DNA from 3 places in the Streptomyces sp. NPDC001530 genome. Region 2 is predicted to be linked to each of the others. Evidence: riboswitches for the same ligand, from Rfam matches in the RefSeq annotation. Region 2 holds a riboswitch; each other region holds the start of a gene.
The links. A riboswitch is a leader RNA that binds a small molecule or an ion and turns the genes downstream of it on or off. The one in region 2 is predicted to bind cyclic di-AMP.
Positions count from the first base shown of each region.

Region 1: it holds a riboswitch for cyclic di-AMP, as region 2 does, so the genes downstream of both, ACFY0T_RS19155 (peptidoglycan DD-metalloendopeptidase family protein) here and ACFY0T_RS39205 (transglycosylase family protein) in region 2, are expected to answer to the same signal.
Region 3: it holds a riboswitch for cyclic di-AMP, as region 2 does, so the genes downstream of both, ACFY0T_RS29960 (M23 family metallopeptidase) here and ACFY0T_RS39205 (transglycosylase family protein) in region 2, are expected to answer to the same signal.

Region 1 covers NZ_JBIAVS010000008.1:423,054-430,219, reverse strand. The annotation lists gene ACFY0T_RS19160 (DUF6250 domain-containing protein) at 108-824, opposite strand; gene ACFY0T_RS19155 (peptidoglycan DD-metalloendopeptidase family protein) at 1,204-2,097, opposite strand; cyclic di-AMP (ydaO/yuaA leader) riboswitch at 2,102-2,266, opposite strand; gene ACFY0T_RS19150 (alpha-galactosidase) at 2,561-4,630, opposite strand; gene ACFY0T_RS19145 (tyrosine-protein phosphatase) at 4,819-5,616, shown strand; gene ACFY0T_RS19140 (DUF6126 family protein) at 5,631-5,747, opposite strand; gene ACFY0T_RS19135 (helix-turn-helix domain-containing protein) at 5,780-6,418, opposite strand; gene ACFY0T_RS19130 (aspartate aminotransferase family protein) at 6,490-7,166, opposite strand, start outside.
Region 2 covers NZ_JBIAVS010000024.1:3,945-11,110, reverse strand. The annotation lists gene ACFY0T_RS39225 (globin domain-containing protein) at 1-1,109, opposite strand, end outside; gene ACFY0T_RS39220 (cytochrome P450) at 1,456-2,712, opposite strand; partial or broken gene ACFY0T_RS39215 (cytochrome P450) at 2,814-3,029, shown strand; gene ACFY0T_RS39210 (transglycosylase family protein) at 3,157-4,158, shown strand; cyclic di-AMP (ydaO/yuaA leader) riboswitch at 4,342-4,511, shown strand; gene ACFY0T_RS39205 (transglycosylase family protein) at 4,516-5,196, shown strand; gene eno (phosphopyruvate hydratase) at 5,588-6,874, shown strand; gene ACFY0T_RS39195 (septum formation initiator family protein) at 6,989-7,166, shown strand, end outside.
Region 3 covers NZ_JBIAVS010000015.1:130,619-137,784, reverse strand. The annotation lists gene ACFY0T_RS29975 (GNAT family N-acetyltransferase) at 1-2,801, opposite strand, end outside; gene ACFY0T_RS29970 (HPr family phosphocarrier protein) at 2,980-3,261, shown strand; gene ACFY0T_RS29965 (GntR family transcriptional regulator) at 3,499-4,194, opposite strand; gene ACFY0T_RS29960 (M23 family metallopeptidase) at 4,392-5,156, opposite strand; cyclic di-AMP (ydaO/yuaA leader) riboswitch at 5,169-5,329, opposite strand; gene ACFY0T_RS29955 (M16 family metallopeptidase) at 5,565-6,953, opposite strand; gene ACFY0T_RS29950 (M16 family metallopeptidase) at 6,950-7,166, opposite strand, start outside.

The sequences.
Region 1 (7,166 bases), on a different contig from region 2:
GCCATGATTCACCTTCGGATGTGAGCTACGCGACCGTAGGGAAGGGTTGACGGATGGTGAGATAAGCCACGCGTCAAGTGTTGTCCAAACCCGGAATAAGCCCCTGATCAGGGACGTTGATACAGCCGCCACACACGGAAGTCGGAGATCCGGAAGTGGCTCCACACGGTGCGGAACGCGAAGTGCCCACTTGTGTAAGGCTCCGGGTCGGTGTAGTCGAAGACCAACCGCCCGTTGTTCCACCATCGCACGACGGAGCCGTCCGAGACGATCCGGACGCGGTGCGGCTCGTTCGCCGTGAGCAGCGGCTCCGTGTAGTCGTAGATCAGCGGCCGGACACCGGCCTCACCGACGTAGCGGCGCAGCCGTGTCGTGGTGTTCGAGTTGGCGCCGTATCCGACGTAGTACGTCTTGAGGTAGTCGTATGCGGCGAGGGTGCCGTCCCGGGGCGTGGCGAAGAGGTCGTCCGGGGAGCGTACGTCGACGGCGTTCCAGAAGTTGTTCAGGTCGGAGACCCGGTCGTTGACGCCGCCCGCGGAGACGGGTGTGGCCGTGTACTCGATGACGTACGGCCCTTCGAGCTTGCGCTTGAACCAGACCGTCGCGCCACTCGGTACGTCGATCTCCAGGACACCGCGCGAGGCCGTGACCTTGCCGCCGTCCTGCAACTCGGTGGCCCACTGGCCCAGGCCGTGCCGGAAGTCGTCTGCGGCGATCAACTGTCCGCGGCGGTGGGTCGGTGCGGCGCTCGCGGCGGTGGCCGGGAGCAGCGCCGACAGGGCGGCACCGGCGGCCAGGGTTCCAAAGACTCTGCGGGTCGTCATGGGACTCCATCCGTACGAGGGATCGTGGTGATCGCGGGCTTCGACACCCGCCGGGCCTCGGTGCCACCAGGCGCTCACACCGAACTCGGCTTCTCCTCATGACCGTTGACGACAGCGTTCCGTACCCCTGGTGATCGAGGAGAGCGACGAGCCGAACGGCCACGTTGCGAAGCAGGGACCTCCGAAAGTATAGAAAGCGCTTGCGGGGATCGCTGTGACACTGTTCCGCTCGTGGATCGCCCATGAGGGTGCCGGAGGGGTCGCTCACGCAACACCGAAGGCCGGACCCCGGGGATCATGGGGTCCGGCCTTCGGCGGCTGTCCTGCCTCGAGAGGCAGAGAGTCCTGCCCGTCAAGGGCAGGAAGTCAGGAAGCGGGGTCAGCCAACGGCGACACCGTGCGCACGCAGGTACGCCACCGGGTCAACGTCCGAGCCGTAGTTCGGCGTGGTGCGGATCTCGAAGTGCAGGTGCGGTCCGGTGACATTGCCGGTCGCGCCGGAGAGGCCGACCTGCTGGCCCTCGGTCACGCTCTGGCCCGCCGAGACGGAGAGCGCGGACATGTGGGCGTACTGGGAGTACTGGCCGTCGGCGTGCCGGATGACGACCTGGTTGCCGTAGGCGCCGCCCCAGCCGGCCGAGACGACGGTGCCCGAGGCGATGGCCTTGATCGTGGTGCCGGTCGGGACCACGAAGTCCACGCCGGTGTGGTAGCCGCTGGACCACATGCTGCCCGCCACCTTGTAGGCGGTACCGACGGTGGCGCCCGCGACCGGCAGGGTGTAGCCGGAACCGCTGCCGGCGGACGCGGTGTTGGCGGCCGTCGTGGTGGTCTTGGCGGGCTTCGCGGCCGAGGGCGTCGTCTTGGTCGACGACTGGGTGGCTCCGCCCGAGGCGGCCTTCTTGCCGAGCGTCAGCTTCAGGCCGGGGTGGATCAGCGACGGGTCGCTGCCGATGGCCGAGCGGTTGTCGGAGTAGAGCCTCTTCCAGCCACCCGTGACGTTCTGCTCGTCAGCGATCTTCGAGAGATAGTCACCGGCCTTCACCCGGTAGGTCTTGGTCCCGGCCGCCTTTTTCGCGGCCGTGGGAGCGGCGGCGGCGGTCTTCGCGGGGTTTTCGGCAGTCTGCGCGACAGCGGCGGTCGGGGTCGCGGCGTGGGCGCCGGTGGCTCCCATCAGAGGCAGCGCGAGCGCGGCGCCGCCGGTTCCGGCCACGGCGATCGAGCGGGTGAAACGCTGGGACTTGGGACGGCGGTGCTTACCCTTCGCGGGCATGACGAATTCCTCTCCGGCGCCTGCGAGGTGAGCTGTCGGGTGCGGGCTGGAGATGCCCGGCCGTGCGCATGCACGGCTATACCCCTAGCCGTTCCGGAGACCGGAACAGGCGTGGTACCTGCGGGTCCCCCGCTCCTGCCGTGTGCGGGTGAGTGAGCGAATTCCGGGCGGCGGCAGGATTGGGCGTCCGTCCGGATTGAGGGCGAACGTAAGCGAGATGAGAGCGTGTCGACAACCATGCGGCTTTTCTGTACGCGCGCCTTTCTTGATCCATGCCGGAATTCCCGTCACCCTCTGTGGATTGACGATCTTTCCGACTTCTCAATCCGCCTTGGAATTCGGGCGGGTTGAGAAAGGAGGACCGCAACGCATCGTCACGAATATGACGCTCCTCACGCACGTCCACACACGTCGCTTTATTCCAGGGCCAGTTGGAATTAAGGCGCCAATTCGGACAGAACAGTCACATGCGACGCAGTCGGATAACCGTCGCATCAAGGTCCCCGCGCAGCCCCGTCCGTATCCCGTGATGCAGCAGCACCGCACCCCGGTGCACTTCGCCCGTTTCGCGGCACTCATACGCTTGTGTCGGGTCGAGTCCACGCAGCCGGAGCGGGGCGACCGGCTCGCCGTGACGCTGGGCCTGGAGCCAGGCGAGGACGACGGTCTCGTCGCCGTGGACGTACTGCACCGCGCTCAGCCCGCCCTCCGGGGGTCGCAGCCGGTAGAGGTCGCCGCGCTGCACGACGGGCCGGATCTCTTTGTAAAGCCCCACCCAGTCCCGCGCCTCGGCGAGTTCCTCCTCACTCCACTCGCTCAGGTCTCCGCCGACGCCGAGCACCCCGGCCATGGCGCTCACGAAGCGGAACCGCAGCGAGCTGACTCGCCCGTTGAGCTGCGTGTTCGGACTGTCCGTGACCCAGGCGGCCATGACCCGGGCCGGGTGGATCTGGCTGAAGCCGTGCTGAATGGCGAGCCGGTCGAGCGGGTCGGTGTTGTCGGAGGTCCACACCTGGTCCGTACGCGCCATGATCCCGAGATCGATGCGGCCGCCACCGCCGGAGCAGGACTCGAAGGCGACTCCCGGGTGCGCGGCCCGCAGCCGGTCGAGGAGGGCGTACAAGGCCTCCACGTGCTCGACCCACAGCTTCTGCGGGTAGCGCTCGCCGGGCCAACCCGCGTCCGTGAAGCAGCGGTTGAAGTCCCACTTCACATAGTCGATCGGGGCGCTGGAGAGCAGGCCGTCGAGCTGCTCCCACAGGTACTCCTGGACGTCCGGGCGGGCGAGGTTCAGTACGAGCTGATTGCGGTACTCCGTCCTGGTTCGCCCCGGCTGGAACTGCACCCAGTCCGGGTGCGCGCGGTACAGCTCACTGTCCGGATTGACCATTTCCGGCTCGACCCAGATCCCGAATTGCATACGCAGCGCGTGCACGTAGTCGCCGAGCGGCTTGAGCCCGCCCGGGAAACGGTCCGGGTTGGGCGTCCAGTCGCCGAGCCCGGCCCGGTCGCTGGTCCGCGCCCCGAACCAGCCGTCGTCGACCACGAACAGCTCGACCCCCATCGCGGCGGCCCGCCGCGCGAGCACCCCCTGCTGGTCCTCGGAGATGTCGAACGTGGTGGCCTCCCAGGAGTTGAACAGCACCGGCCGGTCCTGGTCCGCGTCCGGGATGACGTACGCGCGCTGGTAGGCGTGCCAGGCCCGGCTCGCCCCGCCGAAGCCGCCGTCGCTCCACAGTCCGGCGAAGACGGGGGTCGTGAACGACTCCCCCGGCTCCAGGCGCACCAGCCCGGAGTCGTCGTACCCCGCGCCGCCGGAGATCTGTACGCGCGCGTCGGGCAGTTGGGCCACGGAGATCCGCCACGAGCCCGACCAGCCGAGCGCGCACCCGTACACCTCGCCGCTCTCCTCCGTCGCCTCGCTGTCGAGCGCGACCCACGGCAGATGCTGGTGCCCGGTGTGCCCGCGCCGGCTGCCGATGACCTTCTCACCGTAGGTGAGGGCGGAGCGCACGAGCCGGGACTCTGCCGCCCATCGCCCGTGCAGCTGGGACAGCCGCCAGCCGTCGCGCTCGGGCAGCGTCCAGGTCGCGGAGTCGGCGCGCAGCAGCTCCAGGGCGGGGCCTTCGTTGGCCAGGGTGACCCAGCGCTCGATGACGTCGCCGCGCATCCGGTAGTGCAGCGTGATGCCGAGCCCGGAGTCCGAGAAGCGCAACCGCAGCTCGTCACCGTCCGCCCGGTACTCCTCGAAGCGCCACTCGGTGCCGCGCCGCTCGTCCGTCCGCACGGAGAGGGCGGGGCGGACGAAGCGGGGGCCGCCCTCGACCGGGTACTCCTCGTGCCCGTCGAGCGGGGATTCGAAGGGCCAGTACTGCGGCGCGGGCATGGCGGCGAGCGCCTCGGCGTCGGCGAGCGTGACCCGTGGGCCCCAATGCAGGTGCAGCAGCTCGTCGCGTTCGGTGAGCCGTAGTGCGTAGCCGCTCATCGGCCCCGAGAGAAGCCAGGTACGACCGTCCGAGCCGACCTCGATCATCAGTCCCCCACAGATTCGAACACGTACGATCAGGCCCCAACATCATCATGGCTCGGCGCCTCGGAGGCAACGCCTGTGGACAACTCATTGCCCGAGGAACCCATGTCGTATCGTCGAGAGCGCAACCCGTCGACTAGCGCCGCCCAGCGAAGCCGAGCAGCGCCGACGGCCGAATGGGAGGAGCCCCAGTGACGCAGCAGGTCCCGTCGACCGAGCCCGAGCTGGCCGGAGTGCGCAACTTCCGGGACGTGGGCGGCCTGCCCACCGTGGACGGCCGGCGCGTGCAGCACGGGCAGCTGTTCCGCAGCGGCCACCTGGCGCACGCCACCGAGGAGGACGCCGCGTTCCTCGCCTCCCTGGGCCTGCACACGATCTTCGACTTCCGCAATGCCTCGGACCAGAAGCTGGAGGGCCCGGACGTCGAGCTGCCGGGCGTGCGGAACGTGAATCTTCCGCTGACCGACCCGGCCGACGGCGCCGAGTTCTGGAAGATGGTCCGCGACGGCGAGATCGACCAGCTGCGCTCGATCCTCGGGGACGGCCAGGCCGCGCACCGCATGATCACCTCGTACCGCACGATCATCAAGGAGCGCACGACCGAGCACTCCCAGGTGCTGCACGCGCTGGCCGACGACAGCGTGCCCGCGCTGATGCACTGTGCGGCGGGCAAGGACCGCGCGGGCCTGTCGATAGCTGTGGCGCTCCTCGCCCTCGGTGTCGAGCGCGACGCGATCGTGGCCGACTACCTGGAGTCCAACGCCACGCACCGCCGCTACAAGGTGCACCGCAGCAGCAGCTCCGCCTCCGCCTACTCCCCGGAGGTCATGGAGCTGCTCAGCCCGCTGTTCGACGCGCGCACCGAATACCTGACGGCGGCCTTCGAGACGATCGAGGAGACCTGGGGCGGCGTCGACGCCTACCTGGAGCAGGCGCTGCGGATCACCCCCGAACTGCGGGAGCGACTGCGCGAGCGCCTGCTGGACTGAGCCCCGAAGGGGATCTAGTGGCTCTGCGCCCCCAGCGTGAACAGTAGGTAGATGAAGGCCGCGAAGACGTGGCCGACGGCGATATAGATGATCAGTCGTATCCACAGGGAGCGCGGGAACCGCTCCTCCATGGACCGTCGCGTGCCGGGTTCCGTGGGTTCGGTCATGACGTCTCTCCCGAGGTCGGGTGCCCCGTCGCCGGGCCGAGGCACAGCGCGGCGGTGGGGCTCTGCAGCAGGGTGTGGACAAACAGGAGCTCGGCTCCGGCGTGATCGGCGGCGGCGATGCGGTGCGGGGTGAGCGAGTCGAAGTGCGCGCTGTCGCCCGGCGCGAGCAGGTGCGCGGCGTCCCCGAGGCGCAGCCGCAGCCGCCCCCGGAGGACGTACAGCCACTCCTCGCCGGGGTGGACGCGCACGATGTCGCCCTGCGAGCCGTACGGGACGTGCACCCGCAGGGCCTGCATGCCCCGACTCGGGGCACCGGCCTGCCAGTACGTCCAGCCGCCCGCACCGGTCGGCTCCATGTCGGCGGCGCGCACGATCGCGTCACGTTCGGCGACCGTCTCGCCGAGCAGTTCGGAAACGGTCGTACCGTAGATACGGGCGAGCGCGAGCAGCATCGGCAGCGAGGGCTGGCGCTGCCCGGTTTCCAGGCGCGAGAGATGGGCGGGCGAGAGCCCGGCGGCGCGGGACGCGGCCTCCAGGGTCAGGGAGGCACGACGGCGCAGCTCACGCAGTTGGGGTGCGACGACGGGAAGCTCGGTGGACGGTTCCTCGGTCTCCCCCGGTTCGGCAGGGCTCATGCCTTCCATTGAGCCCGAACATTACCTCTAGGGCAAATTTCTTGCCCCAGAGGCAAAAAGTACGAGCAACCTCAGCGGTTCGCCACCGCCTGCTTCACCAGCGTCTTCCCGAAGTCCCACATCAGCCCGCCCCCGCTGTGCGCGTCGTCCATCACGGCGGTGAAGGCCTCGACGAAGCGGTCCACGTCCCGCTCGCCGATGATCAGCGGCGGGATCAGCTTGATCACCTCCAGATGGTCGCCGGAGACCTGGGTGAGGATGCGGTGCCGTTGCAGCAGAGGGACGACCACCATCTGCGCGAACAGGCCCTTGCGCGCGGCCTGCAGCATCGCCCAGCGGCTGCGCAGCTTCAGCGAGGTGGGCCGCCCGAACTCGATGCCGATCATCAGGCCCCGGCCGCGTACGTCACTCAGCAGCTCGTATTTGTCGGTCAGCGCCGCGAGCCGGGACTTGAGCTGCTCGCCCGTGGCGCGCGCGTTGGCGACGATCTGCTCGTTCTCCATGACCGACAGCACGGCGAGACCGGCCGCCATGGCCTGCGCGTTCGACCCGAAGCTCGCCGAGTGCACGAGGACCCGGTCCATCGACGAGTAGACCTTCTTGAAGATCCAGTCCTTGCCGAGGGTCGCGCCGACCGGCACATAGCCGCCGGAGAGCGCCTTGGCCACGCACACCAGGTCGGGCTCGACGCCTTCCTCGTGCTGGTAGGCGTAGAAGTCCCCGGTCCGCCCGAGGCCGGTCTGCACCT
Region 2 (7,166 bases):
GGCGCCAGGACGTCGTGGAAGATGCGCTCGGCCGGTGTGCCGAGGGCGGGAAGGGTCTCGCTGATCTCCTCGACGAGTTTGGGGGGACCGGCCAGATAGACGTCGTGCCGGGTCCAGCCGGCGCGATTGCCCAGCGCGGTCAGCAGCCGTTCGGTCGCCTGGGCCTTGGGCCGGCCGGGCGCGGGGGTGATGAAGGTGACGGCGAGCCGGGGCAGCCGGGTCCGTAACCGCTCGACGGCGTCCCGGTCGTACAGGTACGAGGTGTCGCGGGCGACGAGGAACAGCCGGGCCTCGTGCGTGTCGTCGAGCTGTTCCAGCAGCGCCTTCACGGGCGCCCAACCCGTGCCGGCCGCGATGAGGGTGAGGGGCCGTTCCACGGGCGTGCGCAGGACCAGCCCGCCGCCGGGCGAGCCCAGCCGCAGGACGTCGCCCTCGCGGGTCTGCCGGACCAGGGCGGTGGAGAGCACACCGTCCTCGACCCGGCTGATGTGCAGGTCGACGGTGTAGTCGGCGCGGGGCGCGTTGCCCAGCGAGTACGGCCGCCAAATGCCGGGCAGATGAGGGGCGTTGACGCTGACGTACTGGCCGGGGGAGTAGGGCAGCGGCTGGTGCGGACGAAGGGTCAGGACGACGAGGTCGTCGCCGTGCCGCGTGCGGGCGGTGACTTCGGCGTCCCACCAGGGTGGTTCGCCGTGGTGCTGCGCTTCCCAGGCGCCCTGCAGCATCACGTTCGTGATCGCCCCGTACGCCTCGCCCCAGGCCTTCTCGACCTCCGCGTTCCACGCCGACCCCGCGACGACGGCGAACGCGGCGATCAGGCTCGCCCCCACGGCGGCGTAGTGCTCCGGCTGTGCCAGATACTTCCGGTGGTCTCGCCCGAGGTCCCGTAAGTACTCCGGAAGCCCCGGATCCTCCAGCCGCTCCATCACATAGGTGAGGGCCGCGAACAGTCTGTCCCGCTGCCGTTCCATGTCCTCCGGGAAGTCCAGCGGAAACAGCCCGCGGACGTCCGGGTGGTGCCGGAACAGATGCGAGTAGAAGTACTTGACCGCGAACTCGGCCCGTCTCTCGACGACCGCGAAGCTGGATCTGAGTATTTCGGGGTCCACCGCGTGAATGTAGGGAGTTGTCGAGTCGCGGAGTCAAACAGCAGGCGATTTCCGGACAGTCCGGGGTGAAGCGTGCGGCGGGTCGACGAGGGCGGAGCTGAGTGTCGTTGGTCCGGGGTGTTCGGGAGCAAGGGGCGTGGTGAGCGGGGCGTTGGCGGCGGCCTTGGCGATGTGGGTGACCTGCTGATGTCCCCGTTGGCACGCGGCGTGTACGCCTGTCCGCGCACACGCCCTCGTCCCCGGACCAGACTCCCCAGCGGCGTCGCGCCGCCCGAGAGGAAGAAGCGTGGGCACCTCGGCGAGATGATCCATCACCCTCAGGGCGCCGCGGCTGGCTCCCCACCTGTCAGGCGGCCGTGAACTCCACGGGGAGGTTCCGTAGACCGCGCATGATCAGGCCGCCTCGCCAGCGCAAGTCCGCGGGATCAGCGGCAAGCCGAAGGTCGGGCAGCCTGCGCAGCAGAGTGGCCAGCGCGGTGCGGCCTTCCAGGCGGGCGAGCGGGGCGCCGATGCAGTAGTGGATGCCATGTCCGTAGCCGAGGTGCTGGTTGTCCCGGCGGGAGAGGTCGAGTGTGTCCGGCTCCTCGAAACGGGCGGGATCACGATCGGCGGCGGCGAGGACCACAAGCACGGGGTCACCGGAGGCGATTCGCTGTCCGCCCAGGTGGAGGGGCTCGGTCGCGTAGCGCCAGGTGGCCAGTTCGACGGGGCCGTCGTAACGGAGAAGTTCTTCGATGCCTGTGTCGAGTAGCTCTTCCTCGCCACGCTCGATCGACTTCTGTAGTTGCGCTCGCTGCTTTGGGTTGCGCAGGAGCGCATACGTGCCGTTGCCGATGAGGTTGATGGTCGTCTCAAAACCAGCAAAAAGTAGTACGAAACACATGGCCGCGGCTTCGTTCTCGGTGAGGTGCTCGCCGTGGTCGGAGGCGCGGATGAGACCGGAGATGAGGTCTTCGCCGGGGCCGGGGTTGTCCGGCAGCGCCTCCCGTTTGCGGTGGATCAGCTCGGCGAGATAGCCGCGCATCTTCTTCACGGACCGCGCGACACCGCCCCTCGGGCCTCCCCCATGCCGGATCATCATCCCCGCCCAGTCCCGGAAGTCGTCCTGGTCCTCGCGGGGGACGCCGAGCAGGTCGCAGATGGCGTAGATGGGGAGGGGGAACGCGAACTCGTGGATGAGGTCGGCGCTTCCGGTAGGCGCGAACTGGTCGATGAGGTGGTCGGTCAGCTCTTGGACGCGGGGCGCGAACTCGGCCACTCGACGGGGTGTGAACGCCTTGGAGACGAGCCGACGCAGCCGGGTGTGGTCCGGCGGGTCGATGTTGAGCAGGTGGGTCATGAGATTGGCGCTGCGCTCGCCGGGGATGCCTGTCTTGCTCTTGCCCTGGGCGTCTTCGGAATGGTGCACGGGATTCTTGGAGAGCCGCTGGTCGGCGAGCGCCTGCCTGGCGTCCGTGTACCGGGTCACAAGCCACGCCTCGACACCGCTGGGAAGCGTGGTGCGGTGCACGGGCGAATGCTCGCGGAGCCACGCGTAGGCGGGGTAGGGGTCGGTGGCGAACTCCCAGGTAAAGAGTTCGGGTTCGATATGTGGGGCGTTCACGGGGTGACGGTACCGGGAGTCGCGCGGCGTGGATGAGGACGCCGGACTGTGCCATTCCCCTCCGTGACCCGGCCCGGTTCGCCGACTCAGGGTGTCCTCGACCTCGCGCCCGTCTGGAGGGCCAGACCGCGCTCGCCACGCTCCCCGCCCGCCTCCCCGATCTCCGACTCGCGGGAGATTCGGCCGATTCGCGCTGGCGTGGCGGGCTCATTATGCGTGGATTACGCATGCTTCCCGTGGAGTTCACCCCGGTCGGTAGGCATGCCGGAGAAACGGCCGTCGGCTCGGGAAAAAGTGACGGACCCTCAAGTCTGTGATCTTCACGTGATCTACGCTGCATTAACTTGTGACAAGCGTTCGACTGCGGATACGTTCACCCAGCAACGCGGCCCATCTGTCGCTGTAGCCGCTGTAGTCACCTGCTGTCACGCGAAAGGCTTCCGCATGCTCTCCGGGAACGGCCGTCACCGTCGCCCCCGTCAGGCCCCTGCCCTCATCGTCGCCGCAGGGGTGACCGGATCGGCCATCGCCATCCCGTTGCTCGGCGCCACCAGTGCGAGCGCGGCCGACAGCACCACCTGGGACCGGGTCGCGGAGTGCGAGAGCGGCGGCTCCTGGAGCGCGAACAACGGCAACGGGTACTACGGCGGGCTGCAGTTGACCCAGGAGAACTGGGAGGCGCACGGCGGCCTCGCATACGCCCCGAGCGCCGACCAGGCCAGCCGCTCGCAGCAGATAGCCGTCGCCGAGAAGGTCCTCGACGACAAGGGCCTCGCCGCCTGGCCGACCTGTGGACCGCTCTCCGGGCTCAGCAAGGACTCGGGCGAGGTCGAGGTCGACACGGGTGTGGCGGACGACTCGTCGAGCTCATCGACTTCGTCGGGTTTGTCCAATTCGCCTTTGTCCAATTCACCTGATTCCTCTGACTCCTCCGGTTCATCCGACTCGTCCGACTCGGACTCCTCCTCCGGCGACTCCTCCGGTGCGACCGAGAACACGACGAAGTCCGATACCTCGTCCTCTGGCGCGAGCGGCGACTCAAAGGAATCCGACAGCTCGGATACAGACACGACGAAGAGCGACGAGTCGGACAAGTCGGGCCAGAACGGCGACTCTTCGGGTACGTCCGACAGTTCCACGTCCGGTGCCGGTCGCCACCGTGGCGACAGCGCCGAGGAGGACGCCACGGAGGGTGCGACCGACGGCCGTACGGACGGTGCGTCCGGGCGGCACGCCTCGCGCGGCTCCGGCGCCTCCCGCGACGCCGTCGACGGCTCGTACACCGTCCGCTCCGGAGACAGTCTCTCGACCATCGCCGACTCCCTTGACCTGAGCGGCGGATGGTCCGAGCTGTACGCCGAGAACAAGGAGACGGTCGGCACCGATCCCGACCTCATCATCCCCGGTCAGAGGCTTGCAGTTGGTGCTGAATCGGACGAAAAGTAGCGGGAGTTCGCGTCATGGTTCGCCGGGGAATGTCCGGTTTGGCGCGAGTGAGACATGAGTCTCAGAAGCCCTGATCGTCTTTGAAATTCCGTCGATCGCATGTCTACGGTCATCACCGCTCGCCACAGCGGGCCCCGACGGTCGCAACGCCGAATCCTGCCAACGGCCGTACGGGAACAGTCGTCGCGTCAAGCGCCGTAGGCAGGAGCGGGGGACCCAAGGTAAGCGCCGCGTCCGGGAGTTGAAAGACACCGGGAACGGCTTGGGGTGAAGTCGTGCGCCAACGGCGCACGGCCGGGCACTCACCCGCCCGAACCCGACAGCTCACCTCGCAGGCGTCGGTGAGGGGATCTCTCCATGCTGTTTTCCAGCAAGGGCAAGCACCGCCGCCCGTCCAAGGCCGCCCGTGTCGCCACGCTCGCCGGCGTGACCGGCGTCGCCATCGCCGCTCCGCTGATGGCCTCGGGCACCGCCTCCGCCGCCACCGCCTCCGAGTGGGACGCCGTCGCGCAGTGCGAGGCCGGCGGCAACTGGTCCATCAACACCGGCAACGGCTACTACGGCGGCCTGCAGTTCTCCGCCTCCACCTGGGCCGCGTACGGCGGCACCGCCTACGCCGCCACCGCCGACCAGGCCTCCAAGTCCCAGCAGATCGCCATCGGTGAGAAGGTCCTCGCCGCGCAGGGCAAGGGCGCCTGGCCGACCTGCGGCACGGGCCTGTCGAGCGCCGCGTACACCGGCGGCACGAGCAGCCCGTCCTCCTCGTCGAGCACCACCCCGAGCACCACCACCCGGACGACGGAGCAGCCCGCCTCCCGTTCCGCGGAGCGTCCGGCCGCCAAGACCGTCACCACCCCGACCGGCAAGAAGGTCGAGAAGGGTGACGGCGAGTACAAGGTCGTCACGGGGGACAGCCTCAGCTCGATCGCCGAGAAGAAGCACGTCAAGGGCGGCTGGCAGAAGCTGTTCGAGCTGAACAAGGACATCATCGACGACGCGGACTTCATCTACCCGGGTCAGCAGCTTCACCTCAGCTGAGTGGCAGACCTCAGTTGAGTGGCAGACCTCAGTTGAGTGGCAGACCTCAACCGAGTGGCAGCCCCCTCATAGACGCCCTCATGGACGGGGTCTCCATACTGGAGGCCTCGTGAGGGTCCCCCGTCCCCACGGGCTCCCCGCTCCGGTGCGTGTTCCCCCGTACGCACCGGGGCGGGGCTTTTTTCTGCGTGGCTCTTGGGCGGGCTGGTTTCGTGTACGGGGCAGGTTTTTGTTCCGTTCGGAAACAATTTACTCTCGGTTCTGCCCAAGGGGTGGTCGACCGGCTGGCCGATCGCCCCGAGGCGGTTAGGCTCATCTCGCGGAGCCGACCGCGGCTCCGTGCACTACGGGCCCCGCGGCCCCGCGTACCCGCGTCACATCCCAGAAGGAGATGCTCGTGCCGTCCATCGACGTCGTCGTAGCCCGGGAAATCCTGGACTCCCGAGGCAACCCCACGGTCGAGGTCGAGGTCGGCCTCGACGACGGCAGCACGGGTCGTGCCGCCGTCCCGTCCGGCGCCTCCACGGGCGCCTTCGAGGCCATCGAGCTCCGCGACGGTGACCCCAACCGCTACCAGGGCAAGGGTGTCGAGAAGGCCGTCCTCGCCGTCATCGAGCAGATCGGCCCGGAGCTCGTCGGTTACGACGCCACCGAGCAGCGCCTGATCGACCAGGCCATGTTCGACCTGGACGCCACCGACAACAAGGGCTCCCTCGGCGCCAACGCCATCCTCGGCGTCTCGCTTGCCGTCGCGCACGCCGCCTCCGAGGCCAGCGACCTCCCCCTCTTCCGCTACCTGGGCGGCCCGAACGCGCACCTGCTGCCCGTTCCGATGATGAACATCCTGAACGGCGGCTCGCACGCCGACTCGAACGTGGACATCCAGGAGTTCATGATCGCCCCGATCGGCGCGGAGTCCTTCTCCGAGGCCCTGCGCTGGGGTGCCGAGGTCTACCACACCCTCAAGAAGGTGCTGAAGACCAAGGGCCTGTCCACGGGCCTCGGCGACGAGGGCGGCTTCGCCCCGAACCTGGAGTCCAACCGCGCCGCGCTCGACCTCATCGTCGAGGCCATCAAGCAGGCCGGTTACACCCCCGGTGAGCAGATCGCGCTCGCGCTCGACGTCGCCGCGTCCGAGTTCTACAAGGACGGCGCCTACGAGTTCGAGGGCAAGTCCCGCTCGGCCGCCGAGATGACCGAGTACTACGAGGAGCTCGTCTCCGCGTACCCGCTGGTCTCCATCGAGGACCCGCTGTACGAGGACGACTGGGACGGCTGGAAGATCATCACCGACAAGCTGGGCGACAAGGTCCAGATCGTCGGCGACGACCTCTTCGTCACCAACCCCGAGCGCCTGGCCCGCGGCATCGAGGAGGGCGCCGCCAACGCCCTGCTCGTCAAGGTCAACCAGATCGGCTCGCTGACCGAGACCCTGGACGCCGTCGAGATGGCCCAGCGCAACGGCTTCAAGTGCATGATGTCCCACCGCTCCGGCGAGACCGAGGACGTCACCATCGCCGACCTCGCCGTCGCGGTGAACTGCGGCCAGATCAAGACCGGCGCCCCGGCCCGCTCGGACCGCGTCGCCAAGTACAACCAGCTGCTGCGCATCGAGGAGATCCTCGACGACGCCGCGGTGTACGCCGGCCGCTCCGCTTTCCCCCGCTTCAAGGGCTGAGCGCCTTCCCGGGCTAAGACATAGCCAGTCGTACGTACGTCCCCGTACCCGGTCCCGTACCGTGTCCGGGGACGTACGCGCGTATGACGGGTGAGAAGGGGAGGCGGAGAGCCAGTGGCCGTGAAGGACCGGGACCGTTTCTCCACCGCGACCAGGCTGCGGCTGCTCGGCGAGCAGACGGCGGCCCGGGTCTACCGCTCCCAGACCAAACGGCAGGCCCGCCGCTCCCGGCTGACCGGCCGGGCCGCGCTCCTGGCCCTCGTCTTCTGCTCGCTGATCGTGGCCCTCGCGT
Region 3 (7,166 bases), on a different contig from region 2:
ACCAGCCGCGACACCCGCAGCATCAGCTCTTCGAGGGCCGCCGTGTCGACCGGGGCGGAGCCCCGCCAGCCGAACAGGAGCGGCGCCGTCCGGATCGACCGGACCAGCGAGGTCGCGTCCCGGTCCGTGACCGGAATCAGCCGGTGCGCCGTGTCCCCGAGCAGCTCCGAGGCGGCCCCGGCGAGCCCGAACGACAGCACGGCCCCGGCCGCCGGGTCGATCACCGTCCGTACGACGGTGTCGACCCCGCGTGGTGCCATCCCCTGGACGACCGGCCGCAGCTCCTCAGGCTTCCCGAACAGCTCGGTCAACTCCGCGTACGCCCGTCGCAGTTGCTCCTCGTCCGCCAGGTCCAGCCGTACGCCGCCCAGGTCGGCGCGGTGCCGCAGGTGCGGGGCGGTGGTCTTGAGGGCCACGGGGTAGCCCAGGGTGCGGGCGGCTGCCACGGCGTCGTCCGGCGTGGGCGCGGGCAGCGCACGGCGTACGTCGATGCCGTACCGCCCGAGCAGCACGCAGGTCTCCTCCGCGCCGAGCGTCAGCCCCTCGCCGCGCGCGAGCAGGCCGTCGATCTGCTCGGCGGCCCCCCTCTCGTCGATGTCCTCGCACTCGGGCACCTTGCCGGGATCGCCGGCCTCCCGCCGCCACTGTGCGTACTTCACTGCTTGGGCAAGGGCACGCACGGCACGCTCGGCGGCGGGGTAGGCGGGGATGAGACGGGAGTCGGGCGGGGTCGCGCGCGCGGCGGGCGACTGCACCGCTTCCTCGCCGGGCTGACGTGCCGCTCCGGCTCTCTCGGTGGGCAGGCGTTCCGCGGGGCGATGGGGGTCCCCCCGCTCGAGCGAAGCCGAGAGTGGGGAAGGGTGGGCATCGCCTGTAGCGCCGGGTGCCGTTGAACCTACCTGTGGTGAAGCTACCTGTGCTGAACCTGCCTGTGGTGCAGTGCTTGCCGCCGCGGACAACGCCTCAGCAAGCCCGCCAAGCTCCACATGCACCACAAGCACCGGCTTCGCCGGAGCCGCCGCGGCAGAGGAACGCAGGGCCTCGGCCAAGGCCTCATCCGCGGCCGAGGTCTCCCCCACCGCGGGAATGGCGGTCACCACGACTGCGTCACAGCCGTCGTCGGCGAGGGCTTCCGACAGCGCCCTGTGGAAGTCCTCCGCCGAAGCCCCCGTGGTCAGGTCCAACGGAGGCAGCGGCCGAAGCCCTTCGGCGAGACACGCGTCGTACGTGAGCAGCCCGAGCGATTCGGAGTTCCCGAGGATCGCCACCCGGGGCCCAAGAGGAAGCGGTTGGCGCGCCAGCAGAAGCCCCGCATCGACGAGCTCGGTGATCGTGTCCACCCGAATCACCCCGGCCTGCCGCAGCAGCGCGGACACGGTGGCGTGCGGCAACCGCGTGGCCCGTACGGCATGCCCCTGGGGAGCCGCCCCGCCGTGCCGCGCCCCCTGGACCACGACCAGCGGCTTCGCGGCCGCCGTCCGCCGTGCGAGGCGCGTGAACTTGCGCGGGTTGCCGATGGATTCGAGGTACATCAGGGCGACGTCGGTGTCCGGGTCGTCGTACCAGTACTGGAGTACGTCGTTGCCGGACACGTCCGCCCGGTTGCCGGAGGAGACGAAGGTGGACACGCCGGTGACGCCCGTGACACCGCCGCCGCGCCGGTGCAGCCGGGACAGCAGGGCGATGCCGATGGCGCCGGACTGGGCGAACAGGCCTATCCGCCCCGGGCGCGGCATCTGGGGGGCGAGCGAGGCGTTGAGGCGCACCCCGGGGGACGTGTTGATGACCCCGAAGGCATTGGGGCCGATGATGCGCATCCCGTACGTACGCGCCTGGCGGACGAGTTCGCGCTGGCGCTCGCGCCCTTCGGGGCCGCTCTCGGCGTACCCGGCGGAGACGACCACGAGCCCCTGCACCCCGTGCTCGCCGCACTCCGCGACGACCTCGGGGACGTGCGGCGCGGGCACGGCGACGACGGCGAGGTCGACGGGCTCGTCGATGTCGCGGATGGAGCGGTACGCGGGGACTCCGTCGAGTTCCTTGTCCTGGAGCGCCTTGTTCACCGCGTACAGCCGGCCGGTGAATCCGGCGTCACGGAGGTTGGCGAGGACGCTGCGGCCGACGCCGCCGGGGGAGCGGCCCGCGCCGATGACGGCGACCGAGCCGGGTGCGAGCAGCCGCTGCACGGACCGGGCCTCGGCGCGCTGCTCCCGCGCGCGCTGCACGGCGAGCGACCGGTCGGTGGGCTCGAGGTCGAACTCCAGGCGTACGACGCCGTCCTCGAAGTGCCGCTTCTGCTGGTACCCGGCGTCCGTGAACACCTTGATCATCTTGGTGTTGGCCGGCAGCACCTCGGCGGCGAAACGGCGGATACCGCGCTCGCGGGCCACGGCCGCGATGTGTTCGAGGAGGGCCGAGGCGACACCGCGGCCCTGGTGCGCGTCCTGCACGAGGAAGGCGACCTCGGCCTCGTCGGCGGGTGCGGAGGCGGGCAGGCCGTCGGCATTAATGCGGTCATAGCGTACGGTGGCGATGAACTCGCCGCCCACCGTGGCCGCGAGCCCCACCCGGTCCACAAAGTCGTGGTGCGTGAAGCGGTGGACATCCTTGGCGGACAGTCGTGGGTACGGCGCGAAGAAGCGGTAGTACTTCGACTCGGCAGAGACCTGCTCGTAGAAACTGACCAGGCGGTCGGCGTCATCAACGGTGATGGGCCTGATGCGTGCGGTACCACCGTCACGCAGCACCACGTCCGCCTCCCAGTGAGCGGGGTACTCGTGCCGGTCCGACGAGGTCTGCATGGGCCCCAGAGTACGGCTCGCGTCCGACAACGGCGCGAGGCAGTCTGTGGGGGACGGAGGTCGGATCGAGGCCGCGGTTCGACGACACTCCGGGACGGGACGAAGGACCGCTCCGGGGTCGCTTCACGATATGGGACACTGGTCTAGACAACCCTGAATACCTGAAGGGCAGCATCACATGGCTGAGCGCCGCGTCAACGTCGGCTGGGCCGAGGGCCTCCACGCCCGCCCCGCTTCCATCTTCGTCCGGGCGGCCACGGCCTCCGGCATCCCCGTGACGATCGCCAAGGCCGACGGCAACCCCGTCAACGCGGCCTCCATGCTCGCCGTCCTCGGCCTGGGCGCCCAGGGCGGCGAGGAGATCGTCCTCACCTCCGACGCCGAGGGCGCGGACGCGGCCCTCGACCGTCTGGCCAAGCTGGTCGCCGAGGGGCTCGAGGAGCTCCCCGAGACGGTCTGAGCCTCCGGGACACCGAGCCGAACGTCTCGGATTTTGTGCGGCGGAGCCGCGTCGCCCCTTGCCGGGCGGCGCGGCTCCGCCGTTTTCCGTACACCGTCCAGGAATTCTCCGAACGCGGCCCACGTACCTCGCACCGCACACACGAAAATGACGCGCACCGGAATTCCCGGCACGCGAAAAGAGGGGCAGCGTAAATAGACCCCCGCCGAATATCCCTCTTTGTATACGGTGCCCTTGTTAATGCCGCGGGCCTGTCATGTTTACGGGATGTTGCGAAGTCCTCACACGTTCCGGACGGTCTCCGCCGCCGGGAAAACGGAGCCGGTGCGCGGTCGTGGCGCGCTCGCTGTGCAGGGCCGTGATCGCCCGGGCCCGCTCGCTGTCGCCGCGGGCGACGGCGTCCACGATGGCGCCGTGCTCCGCCCAGGACTCCGCCGGGTTGGCCGGCGCCTCCACCGCGTACATCCAGGCGATCTTGTGCCGCAGCTGGGCCAGCGTGGAGGTCAGCGCGGGGCTTCCGGAGGCCTGGGCGAGGGTCTCGTGGAACCAGCCGCCGAGCGAGCGCAGATCCTCGCTGTGCCCCCTCCTGGCCCGCTCCTGACCCAACCTGACCAGGCCTCGCAGCACCTTGAGGTGGGCCTCGGTGCGGCGCTGCGCGGCCCGCGCAGCGCCCAGCGGCTCGAGGAGCACGCGCATCTCGAGCAGGTCGGAGGCCTCCTGCTCGGTGGGCTCCGCGACGCACGCGCCCGCGTGCCGGCGGGTGACGACGAAGCCCTCGGCCTCCAGCGTGCGCAGGGCCTCGCGCACGGGGACGCGCGAGACGCCGTAGCGGCGCGCGAGCAGTTCCTCGGTGAGCCGGCTTCCTCGCTCGTAGACACCCGCGACGATGTCGTCACGGATCGCCGTGCATACCGAGTGCGCCGGAATACGCATGACCGGACCTCCGCTTTAATCCCCGTGAAACGCCGTCGATTGACGCTTGTTCAGTGACTCTATTGCAGGGAGCCGGAATTTCCGATGGCAGGCCGGAATCCATGGATATTTTTTGGACAGACGGTCGCACGAAACGACGATGCCCCGGCTCGGCGAGCCGGGGCGTCGGAAGTGGTGAAGAGGCGGTGCGGCGGTCGTCAGACGTTCACGCCGTGCGAGCGGAGATACGCGACGGGGTCGATGTCCGAGCCGTACTCCGCGGTCGTACGAGCCTCGAAGTGGAGGTGCGGCCCGGTGGTGTTGCCGGTGGACCCGGAGCGGCCTATCTGCTGGCCCGGGGTGACCACCTGGCCCACGGAGACGCCGATGGACGACAGGTGGCCGTACATCGTGTACGTGCCATCGTGCATCTTGATGACGACCTGGTTGCCGTAGGCGCCGCCCCAGCCGGCCGTGACGACCGTCCCGGAGCCGACGGCGTGCACCGAGGTGCCGGACGCGGCGTGGAAGTCGACGCCGGTGTGGCTGCCGGAGGACCAGAGGCTGCCGCCGGCCTTGTAGCCGGTGGAGATGTACGAGCCGGTGACCGGCAGGACGAAGGAGTTGAGGCGCTTGCGCTCGGCCTCGCGGGCGGCGCGCTCCTTGGCCTCGCGCGCCTCCTTGGCCTGCTCCGCGGCCCGCTTGCGGGCGGCCTCCTCGGCCTTCTTCTGCGCGGCGGCCTCGTCGGCGGCGTGCTGCTGCGCGGCGGCCTGCGCGTCGATCTTCTCGGCGAGGGTGTCGCCGATGGTGATGACCGGGGTCAGCCCGGTCTGCTCGGCGGAGGTCTCCGCGGCGAGCGCCGGAGCGGCCAGGGTTCCGATGACACCGGTGGTGGTGAGCGCCGCGACGCCGACGGCGTTCGTGGTCGTGCGCTTCACGCGGCTCGGACGACGGTGCTTCCCTGTGCCACAGGTGAACGCCATGTAGGGGCTGATCCTTTCCTTCCTTCTCGCCTACCGGGTTAGCTGACGGGTTCGGAGCAGGAAGGTCTCCTACGGACTCCCTCCTGGGAGGGCGTCCGATTCACCCCAGGGACTGCGTGTGGGTCCCCGGCTCCCCTGGCTCGCGCCGTACGGGGACTCGGCGATGACTGTCCGGTGCCGCGGGCGCGGCGCACTGCCTGACGGACAGCCGGACCGACGCTAAACGGGGCATCTTTCAATCAACAAACGGATCACGGCTTTTGTAGCGCATGCCACAGGGCAGACAGGCGACCTCCCTACCAATACGGACGACTTGAGGACGAAGTCCGGGAAAAAGGGACGAAGTCCAGGCAAGAGAAGACCCAGGTGGCTCTTCAGCCACCTGGGTCCGCAGGGAGTCGCGCCGCTCTACTCGGCCCGGACGACGGTCACTTCACCGATTCCGAGCTCCTTGACGGGCTCCGCGATCTGCGCGGCGTCACCCACCAGGACGGTCACCAGACGGTCCATCGGGAAGGCGTTCACGGCGGCTGCGGTGGCCTCCACGGTGCCGGTCGCTGCCAGCTGCTGATAGAGCGTCGCCTGGTAGTCGTCCGGCAGGTACTGCTCGACCTGGTCGGCGAGCGTGCTCGCGACAGCCGCCGCGGTCTCGAACTTGAGGGGCGCCACACCCACCAGGTTCTGTACGGCGACGTCGCGCTCGGCATCCGTCAGGCCCTCGGCGGCGAGGGTGCGCAGCACCTTCCACAGGTCGTCGAGCGCCGGACCGGTGTTCGGGGTGTCCACCGAGCCGCTGATGGCGAGCATCGCGACGCCCGTGCCGTCGGGCGCGGAGCGCAGCACCTGACCGAAGGCCCGCACACCGTAGGTGTAGCCCTTTTCCTCGCGCAGGACGCGGTCCAGGCGCGAGGTGAGGGTGCCGCCGAGGCAGTACGTGCCGAGCACCTGGGCGGGCCAGACGCGGTCGTGCCGGTCCGCGCCGACGCGGCCGATGAGCAGCTGCGTCTGGACGGCGCCGGGGCGGTCCACGATGATCACCCGGCCGGTGTCGTCGGCGCTCACCGGCGGCACGGGGCGCAGCTCTGCGGACGAGCCGGTCCAGGAGCCGAGCGTGTCGCCGAGCAGCGCGTCGACATCGACGCCGGTCAGGTCACCGACGATGACGGCGTGGGCCGTCGCGGGGCGTACGTGCTTCTCGTAGAAGGCCCGTACGGCCGCCGAGTCGATCTTCTGGACGGTCTCCTCGGTGCCCTGGCGCGGGCGCGACATGCGCGAGGTCGCCGGGAACAGCTCCTTGGAGAGCTCCTTGGCGGCGCGGCGGGCCGGGTTGGCCGTCTCGTGCGGGATCTCGTCCAGGCGGTTGCGGACCAGGCGCTCGACCTCGCTGTCCGCGAACGCCGGTGCCCTCAGGGCGTCGGCGAGCAGACCGAGCGCCTTGGGCAGGCGCGAGACGGGCACTTCGAGCGACAGGCGTACGCCGGGGTGGTCGGCGTGCGAGTCGAGGGTGGCGCCGCAGCGCTCCAGCTCGGCGGCGAACTCCTCGGCGGAGTGCTTGTCGGTGCCCTCGGAGAAGGCACGCGCCATGATCGTGGCGATGCCGTCGAGGCCCGCGGGCTCGGCCTCCAGCGGCGCGGAGAGGATCACCTCGACGGCGACGACCTGCTGGCCGGGGCGGTGGCAGCGCAGGACGGTCAGGCCGTTGTCGAGCGTGCCGCGCTCGGGCGACGGGAAGGCCCACGGCTTGGCCTCGCCGGCCTGGGGCTGCGGGTGGAAGTCCATGCTGGCGAGCTCGGTCACTTCGCCGCCTCCTCGTCGGTGTCTTCAGCGGCGTCGGTGTCCTCGGGGGCGATCGGCTCGTAGACGAGCACCGCGCGGTTGTCGGGACGCAGGCGGGACTTGGCGACCTCCTGGACCTCCTCGGCGGTGACGGCGAGGACGCGCTGCACGGCGGTCAGGGCGAGCTGCGGATCGCCGAACAGGACGGCGTACCGGCACAGTTCGTCGGCGCGG